One region of the Solwaraspora sp. WMMD791 genome, then DNA from elsewhere that is predicted to be linked to it. Evidence: riboswitches for the same ligand, from Rfam matches in the RefSeq annotation. Region 1 holds a riboswitch; each other region holds the start of a gene.
What was found. A riboswitch is a leader RNA that binds a small molecule or an ion and turns the genes downstream of it on or off. The one in region 1 is predicted to bind cyclic di-AMP.

Region 1 (2,196 bases):
ACGCCGAGCCGGTCGGCGTTGGCGATGTAGTAGTTGGCCAGGTTGTCGCCGTAGGTCTTGTCCCCGCCGCTGGCCACCCCGCCGAAGCCGTTGGGTTGGGCCGCGAAGTCGCACGCCCGGCCCTTCGGGTGCTCACCCGAGCCGCCGTTGCGGAAGCAGGAGACATAGCGGGTGAAGCCGGCCGCCTTGGCCTGGTTGAGCGCGTGCAACGTACGCGGGGTGATGCAGCCGGAGGTGGTCGGGTCGTCGACGTTGCAGGACTCGCTCGGCCAGGAGCCGTTCGCGTTGCGGGGTGCCGGCGTCGCCGACGCGCTGGCCGACCCGGATCCGGACGAACTCGATCCCGACGAACCTGAGCCGGACGAACCTGAGCCGGAACTGTTCGCCGCCTCGCGCTCGGCCTGCTCACGGGCCTGCTCCTCGGCGGCGACGGCCACCGCCAGGGCCCGTTCGGCCTGCTTCTTGCGCTGGTCCATGATGGTCAGCTGCTTGCGCTGCTCGCGGATCTCGTTCTCGATGGCCGCCTTCGACCGGGTCACCTGGTCGCGGGTCTGGTACAGCTCGCGCAGCTGCTTCTCCTCGTTGGCGGTCACCGCGCTCAACGCGGCGGCGCGGTCGATGAATCCTTCCGGCGAGGTGCTGTTCAGCAGCGCCGAGACCGGACCGAGCCGGCCGTTGCGGTAGGCGCGGTCGACGAGGTGGCCGACGTTGGTGTTGCGGACCTCGAGTTCGGTCTCGACCTCGGCCAGCCGCGCGGTGAGTTGTTTCTGCCGCTTGCCGGAGTTGTCGAGCGCGGCCTTGGCGTCGATCCAGCCGCGCGAGGCCGCCTCGAGCTCCTTGCGCAGGCTCGGGGTGCCGCCTTCGTCGTCGGCGTCGGCGGGAGCGTAGGCGGGTAGCGCGGCGCCGGCCGGCGCCGGTGCACCAACCGGCGCTCCGGTGACGGCGATCAGGATCGCGGCCAGCGGCACCAGGCGGGCAAAGCGGTTCTTCCGCCCCGGCGTCGCGCGCCGGGGCCGTTCGGGGAGCGGGTACGTCACCGTGCAGGTTCCTTCCGTCAGCCGCCGACCGGGTTAGCTGACGGGTTCGGGACGGAAGATCCCTACCGCTGACGCGGATGCACCCCAGGAACATGGTTCCCCGGCTCGCCGTATGGCGATTAGGCGACGGCCTTCGCGGGCGCCGGAGGGGCGCCGCCCGGACGAAGACCGAGGCTGAGGCTACCGGTCCGGTCGCCATCTGTCGCGAGATCGATGACCATATTATGTCTAGATAAATCGGAAATAAAGGTACATCATCGTTGTTTGTGTCGCGGGAAGGTCACGAAACTTAAGCATCCGCTAATCACCAGTCCGCCGGTCCGCAGGGGTCCGCAGGTGACAGTGGCTCGACCTGCAGCGTTGCGTGGTCGATCCCGAACTCTTCGTGCAGTGCCTGCCGGGCGTCGCGCAGCACTCCGCCGACCTCGGCACCGGCCACGGTGGCCAGATGCGCCGAAGCCACCTCCATCCCCGGGGTGAGAGTCCAGACGTGCAGGTCGTGCACGTCGCACACGCCCGGTACGGCGGCCAGCCGGGCCCGCACCCGGGGCACGTCGACGTGTTCCGGTGCGGCCTGGACCAGCACCCGCAGCGCGGAGCGGGCCAGCCGCCAGGTCCGGGGCAGGATCAACGCTCCGACGGCGACGGCCACCACTGGGTCGGCGTACCACCAGCCGGTGGTGGCGATCACGAGGGCCGCCACGATCACCCCGACCGAGCCGAGTAGATCGCCGAGCACCTCCAGATAGGCGCCCCGGACGTTGAGACTCTCTTTGGCGCCGGAGCGCAGCAGCCCGAACGCGACCAGGTTGGCGACCAGTCCCGCCACCGCCACCACCAGCATCGGGCCGGCGGGCACCGGTTCCGGGTCGGCGAACCGGTGGACCGCCTCGACCATGACGTAGCCGGCGACCCCGGCGAGCAGCACCGCGTTCGCCAGGGCGGCGAGCACCTCGAGTCGGTAGAGGCCGAAGGTGCGCTGCGGATCGTCGGACGCGCGGCGGGCGGCGGCGATCGCGGCCAGCGCCATGCCGATGCCGAGGACGTCGGTGAACATGTGTCCGGCGTCGGAGAGCAGTGCCAGGGAGCCGGTGAGCAGCGCGGCCACCGCCTCGACGACCATGAAGACCGCCAGCAGGACGAACGCGACCCACAACCG
Region 2 (2,196 bases), 1.5 Mb from region 1:
TGGCGGTACCAGATCACGTAGAGGATGCCGAGTTTGTCGGCGTTGCGGACCAGGAACGCGGTCAGGTTGTTGCCGTAGAGCCGGGCGTCGCCGGTGGCGTCGCCGCCGAATCCGCTGGACTGCATGGAGAAGTCGCAGGCCCGGCCCTTCGGGTGCTCGAACGGACCACCGGGTCGGAAGCAGGAGACGAAGCGGGTGAAGCCGGCCTTCTTGGCCTCGTTGAGCGCGTGCATGGTCCGAGGGGTGATGCAGCCGCTCGTGGTGGGGTCGTCCAGGCTGCACGACTCGGACGGCCAGGAACCGTTCGCGTTGCGGGGTGCCTGAGCGGCGACCGGCGAGGTGGCCGAGACGAACCCGTTGGTGGCGACCGCGCCGACCAGTTGCAGGGCCTTCTCCGCCTCCTTCTTCTGACGGGACATCACCTCGAGCTGCTGTTCCTCACGGGTCACCTCGGCCTCGATCGCCGCGACGGCCCGGGCGGCCTGTTCGCGGGCCTCGTTGAGCTCGCGGACCCGCTTGTTGTCGTGCATGGCGATCATGTCCAGGCCCTCGGCCCGGTCCAGCAGATCGTCCGGGCTGGCGCTGTTGAGCAGCACCATCACCGGGGTGATCCGGCCGAGACGGTACGAATTGGAGGCGACCTCGCCGATCTGCGGGGTGAGCGCCTCCAGTCGTTCCTCCACCTTCTCCAGTTCGAGGTTGAGCTGAAGTTGCCGCTTGCGTGACTCCTCGACGGCGGCCTTTGCTTCGACGAAGCCTCGGCTGGTCGACTCGATGACGTCGCTGAGCAGTGGCTGCGCACCTTCGTCCGAGGGGTCCTGGGCGGCGGCCGGGGTGGCGACGACCAGGCCGGCGAGCAAGGTGGTCACGGCGGCCAGTGCGGCGGTGAACGGAACCCGCCGGTATAGGGGTGCGGTCATCCTGTTCCTTTCCTTGGCCGCCGACCGAGTTAGCTGACGGGTTCGGGACGGAACGATCCCTACCGCGACGTCGCGGATTCACCCCGGTGGAAACGTGGTTCCCCGGCTCACCCCGAAGGACGATTAGGCGGCGGTCACCGCCGGCACCGGTGGGTGCCGCCTGGCGGAGACCGCCGGCAAGCTTACCGGATCGGTGACCGGCGACAACACCTCGACGACCGTCGTTGACCAGGGAGAATTCCGTTACTGGACAACGACTTTGGGTAATGTCCACTTTCTGCATCGGCGGGCCTACGGCATGTCGTGGCCGGCTGTGTCGATAGAGCTGCGGCCGAGGGGTACAACTGCCTAAAATACGACAGAAGTTGAAAATAGGAAATAACACCTCTGGATTGATTCCCTGATGGCAGACGACCTGTCCCTGGCGGCAGGCGACCCGTCCCTGGCCGACGTCGGCGGCAGCGCTGCCGGCGTGGCCGACGGTGACGACGGCGTCGCCGACGACAGCGTGGCCGTCATCGGCCTGGGTCGCTTCGGTGGCCAGGTGGCGCTGTCGCTGTGCCGGCTCGGTCACCAGGTGCTCGGCATCGACGGCGATCCCCGCCTGGTGCAGCGCTGGACCGACCGGCTGCCCCGAGCGGTCGAGGCGGATCCTACTGACGAACAGTCCCTGCGACACCTCGGCGTGGCCGACTATCCGTGCGCGGTCGTCGGCATCGGTGCCGACATCGAGGCCAGCATCCTGACCGTCGTGGCGTTGACCGAGATCGGCGTACCGGAGATCTGGGCGAAGGCCATCACCGCCAAGCACGGCCGGATCCTCGCCTCGGTCGGTGCCCACCACGTGATCTTCCCGGAGGCCACCATGGGCGACCGGGTCGCGCACCTGCTGGCCAGCCGGATGCTCGACTTCATCGAGTTCGACGACGGCTTCGCGATCGCGAAGGTGTGCGCGCCGGTGGAGAGCGCGGGCCAGACCCTGGCGCAGGCCCGGCTGCGGCAGCGGTACGGCATCACCGTCGTCGGCATCAAGGAACGTGACCAGCACCTGCGGTACGCCGTACCGGACTCGGTGATCCCGCCGGACGCGCTGCTGATCGTCGCCGGGTCGACCGCGGACGTGCAGCGGTTCGGCGGCTGACCCTGGGATCCTGGGCGTAACCGTCTCGTCACGCCTTCATTTCGTGAGCTGATCAGGCTCTGGACTTTCGCAAACTCGTGACTCAGGCTACAGTCCTCCCATGGGAGCGCTTCCATTGATGGATGTGCACCCGGA
Region 3 (2,196 bases), 3.1 Mb from region 1:
GCCGAGAGGATGACGACGGTCACCGCCACCATCCGCCCGGTCAACCGGTCCCGGGCGCCACGGGCGGTGCGTAGTTCGGTGAGGTCCCGGATCGCGAACCGACGCCCGGCGACGACGAACCAGTCGGCGGTGACGCAGATGCCGGGCTGGCGGTAGAAGGTCGGCCCGGCGGCGGCGGGTCGGGTCACCGGGCTGCTGGCGCCGGGCGCCGCGCCACGGGCGGGGGGCCGGCTGCTGGATGTCCTGGGGATCAACGGTGTCGTGGTGCTGCTGCGGTCGCCCGGCCGGGCGACCCGGCGAACGGTCGGGGATCCGCGTAGTGGCGGGGTCCGGCGGGTGGCACGCATCGGCTGCCTCCGAAGGTCGGGTACGGCACTGACCTTGCGCGTCCATTGTGCAAACGGCGAGCTACTCGATGGAAGATACGCATTCTGCCACCTAGCTGATTGACGTACGGCAGGACGCTTCCTGGACTCCGATACGACACTTTTGTTCTTATTTACCCTAGTGGATGCCCACCAGCAACAGCGTAGAGCGACTTATGGAGCATTTCACCCAGTCGATCGAAACCTCGCGCCAGGTCACCGCGTGACCACCGCGCGAACCCACTCGCCCCACCATTGAATGACACAGCGCCACCACACGCTACGTACAGTGACTACTGGCACCACTTCACCATTGCCGATGCCACGGATCACGACGAGTGAGGCTTTCCGCGAGCAACCGTTGCGGCTAGGTTAGATCCGCTGGTCCGGTAACCAGTCACCGACCCCGGTGACGCCGGCCCGGTGCCGCCGAATCGCCATCCAGCAATCACTGAAAGTAGTTGTGCGGTGATCGCGTGGTGGTGACCCGGGGACCCACCGAGCAAGTCTGGGGTGAATCCGCGTGCCCGCACGCGGTAGGGCGACACCTTCCCGCCCGAATCCGTCAGCTAACCCGGTAGGCGGCGTGGGAAGAAGGGTTCTGCGTTCTTGTCAACAGCGCGGATTCTGCTGCGTACCCTCGTGCTGGCCAGCGTGACCGCCGGGCTGGTGGTTCCGGCCGTCGCCGTCTCCGCCCAGCCCTCGGTCAGCGAACTCACGCAGCAGATCAACAAGGAATCCGAGGAACTGGCCAAGGTCGTCGAGTCGTACAACCGGCTCACCGAGGAGTCCAAGGCCACCCGGGCGGCGGTCGAGGAGCTCGACACCAAGCTCGGCCCGCTGCAGGACGAGCTGGCCCGGGCGGAGATCGAGGTCGGACAGATCGCGGTGACCGCCTACAAGTCGGGCGGGCTGAGCACCGCCAGCGCACTGCTCGACAGCGGCTCGTCGGACGGCTTCCTGGACCGGCTGGGCACCCTCGACCACCTCGCGCGGGACCGTCAGCAGCGGCTCAGCAACTTCACCAGTACCCAGGTGACGTACCTGGCCGAGCAGGAGAAGCTGCAGGCAGCGCTCGCCAAGCAGGAAGCCCAGGTCAAAGAGCTCGCCGACCGTAAGAAGTCCATCGAAGCCGACATCGACAAGCTGATGGACAAGCGGGAGGAGGCCTACGGTGCGGCAACCGAGTCCGGCTCGTCGTACTCCGGCGAGATCCCGTCGGTCGCCGGTGCCGCCGGCGTCGCGGTCGAGTTCGCGTACGGCGCCATCGGCAAGCCGTACGTGTGGGCGTCCAGCGGGCCGAACGGCTACGACTGCTCCGGCCTGACCCTGGCGGCCTGGCGGGCCGCCGGCAAGAGCCTGCCGCACAACGCCGCCATGCAGTGGGACCGGGTCGCGAAGATCAACCGCGGTGACCTGGCCCCGGGCGACCTGGTGTTCTACAACAACCTCGCCCACGTCGGCCTGTACGTCGGCGACGGCAAGGTCATCCACGCACCGACGTTCGGCCGTACCGTCGAACTGGCCAGCGTGGACATGATGGCACCGTACGGGTACGGCCGGGTGCGCTGACCGACCGGCACCGACACGACGGCCCGGCATCCGGAACCGGATGCCGGGCCGTCGTCGTGCCGGGGGCCGTCGTCGGTGTCACGGGCACTGGCACCGGCCAGAGGTGCAGGTGGCCTCAGCCGGGGTGATCAGGCCCGTCCGGGCTCACGCCGCCTGCAACCCTTCGGCCCGGGCCAGCTCACGCAGCCGGCCGAGGGCCTGGATCTCCAGCTGGCGGATGCGTTCGCGGGACAGCGAGAACCGCGAGGCGACCTCGGTG
Region 4 (2,196 bases), 2.1 Mb from region 1:
CCGTAGCTGTGGATCCCGGAGCCGAGCTTGCGCATCGCGATCGGCTCGCCGGCCTGTGAGGCGTGCACGATCCAGCCGTCGCCGACGTACATCCCGACATGGGACAGGCTGTAGTAGAAGACGAGGTCGCCGGGGCGCAGCTCGTCACGACTGATGTTCCTGGTCACCTGCCGCTGGCGTGCCGCGTTGTGCGGCAGTGAGACGCCGCCCTGCCGCCAGGCGGCCAGGGTCAACCCGGAACAGTCGTAACCGCTCGGGCCGGCGGACCCCCAGATGTACGGCTTGCCGATCTGCGCGCAGGCGAAGGTGACCGCCTTTCCGGCGGCTCCCCCCGGGTAGGTCGCCGGGCAGGGCGCCGGGCGCAGCGAGCCCAGGCTGGTGGACGATCCGTACGCCTGCAGTCGCAGCTCCTGCAGCCGGTCGACCTCGGCGTCGATCTCCTTGGCCTTCGCGGACAGCTGCGCCTCGGTGCTGGTCAACTCGACGATCAGCTGGTCCAGCGGTGCCTTCTCCGCGGCGTACTGCTCCTTGAGGTCGACCACGGCCTGGACGTCACGGGCCTGCCGGCGGGCGAACTGGTCGAGCAGTTCCAGCTGGTCGGCGAGGTGGGTCGGCTTGCCGCTGGTCAGGATCGCGCTGAACGCCGACGGGCTGCCGCCCTTGTACGACCGGGCGGCGAACTCGCTGACCCGGTCCATCGCGAGGTCGATCTGGACCTGCAGCGGCTGGATCTTCTTCTGCAGAGCATCGGCCTGCTTCTTTTTCGCAGCAAGGTCCTGCCGTACGGCGTTGTGCCGTTCGATGGTGGGCTCCAGTTCGGCCCAGACCTCGTCGATCTGCGCTTCGATCTCGGCCACGGTCTGCTGCGCCTGGGCGGGTGCGGGTGCGCCGGTCAGCAGCATGCCGACGCCGGTGGTGACCGCGATTGCCGCGCGGAGGACGCGTCGATGGGTGTTCGGGACCGTCCGGAGGTGGTCCTGGTCGGACCATCCGGGTCGCCGAGGGGCTGTCGTAGCCACCGGACTCCTTCTCCCCAGACCGCCTACCGGGTTAGCTGACGGGTTCGGGCGGAAAGGAGACGCCCTACCACAGACGACGCTGTGGATTCACCCCGGTTCCGTGGGTCCCCGGCTCGCCGTGTCGCTGACGATTTGGCGGTGTCAGGCCGAGGTCAACCGGGCTGGTTGACGTCCTCCCGACTCGACGATCCCCAAGGGTAGAGAGAGCCGTTCTCGTCACGCAAGCGAGATGACTACTCATTTCTCAACGTACTCGATCGATTGCTATTCGTATATCACCCGCCGTCGTTCACGCGTTCGAAGAACGAGGTCCGGGCCGGCCCGAAAGTGCCGGTCCGGACGATCGATGATCGCCGACCGCCCCGCACTTTCGGACCGTACCGACCGACGTTGACCTGCACGTTCAGCCGACCCGCTTGAATCCGACCACCGGCATGTTGTCGATATTCTCCATTTGCACGGGTTGTCCCGGGCGCGGCGCATGCACCATCATGCCGCCACCGATGTATAGACCGACGTGACGCAGATCACTAAAGAAGAAGACAAGATCACCTGGACGTGCCTCCGACCGGCTGACCGACTGACCCTGGTTCCACTGCGCGCCGGTGAAGTGGGTGAGCCCGACACCCGCACTCGCCCACGCGTACTGCGTCAGACCTGAGCAGTCGAACGCGTTCGGGCCGGTGGCACCCCAGACGTACGGCTTGCCGATCTGTGCGCACGCCGTACCGACCGCGACCCCGGCCGCCCCGCCGACCGACTCGGCCGGGCATGGCCCGGACGCTCCGGAACCGCCCGAGTAGCCGGTGGTCCGGTACGCGGCCAGCCGCGCCTGCTCCAGCCTGTCGATCTCGGCGTCGATCGTCTTGCGCTTCTCGGCCAACTCCTCGTCCTGCGCCTTCTGCTGCGCGATCAACTCGTCGAGGGCCTGCCGCTCGGCAAGGTAGCGGTCCCGGGTCTCGACCACCGCTGCGATCTGCTGCTGACGCCGCTTCGAGATCCGGTCCAGTACCAGCAGTTGATCGGCGAGACTGGTCGGCGAACCGGTCTTCAGCAGCGCGTTGAGTTCGCTCGACGGACCGGTGCGGTAGTAGCTGTTGGCCACCTCACCGATCTCGTCAGCGGCGAGACTGGCCTGCAACGACAGTGGCGCGATCCGCTTGTCGAGTTCGGCGGC

Region 2: another riboswitch for cyclic di-AMP. It lies ahead of O7623_RS17710 (hypothetical protein); the one in region 1 lies ahead of O7623_RS11035 (hypothetical protein).
Region 3: another riboswitch for cyclic di-AMP. It lies ahead of O7623_RS28580 (NlpC/P60 family protein); the one in region 1 lies ahead of O7623_RS11035 (hypothetical protein).
Region 4: another riboswitch for cyclic di-AMP. It lies ahead of O7623_RS20635 (C40 family peptidase); the one in region 1 lies ahead of O7623_RS11035 (hypothetical protein).

What each region holds. Positions count from the first base shown of each region.
Region 1 is NZ_CP120737.1:2,509,876-2,512,071, reverse strand. It holds gene O7623_RS11035 (hypothetical protein) at 1-971, opposite strand, end outside; cyclic di-AMP (ydaO/yuaA leader) riboswitch at 1,044-1,173, opposite strand; gene O7623_RS11030 (cation diffusion facilitator family transporter) at 1,342-2,196, opposite strand, start outside.
Region 2 is NZ_CP120737.1:3,979,416-3,981,611, reverse strand. It holds gene O7623_RS17710 (hypothetical protein) at 1-920, opposite strand, end outside; cyclic di-AMP (ydaO/yuaA leader) riboswitch at 923-1,060, opposite strand; gene O7623_RS17705 (TrkA family potassium uptake protein) at 1,324-2,061, shown strand.
Region 3 is NZ_CP120737.1:6,335,625-6,337,820, reverse strand. It holds gene O7623_RS28585 (DUF6232 family protein) at 1-347, opposite strand, end outside; cyclic di-AMP (ydaO/yuaA leader) riboswitch at 822-964, shown strand; gene O7623_RS28580 (NlpC/P60 family protein) at 975-1,937, shown strand; gene O7623_RS28575 (sigma-70 family RNA polymerase sigma factor) at 2,082-2,196, opposite strand, start outside.
Region 4 is NZ_CP120737.1:4,648,883-4,651,078, reverse strand. It holds gene O7623_RS20635 (C40 family peptidase) at 1-1,019, opposite strand, end outside; cyclic di-AMP (ydaO/yuaA leader) riboswitch at 1,025-1,167, opposite strand; gene O7623_RS20630 (C40 family peptidase) at 1,423-2,196, opposite strand, start outside.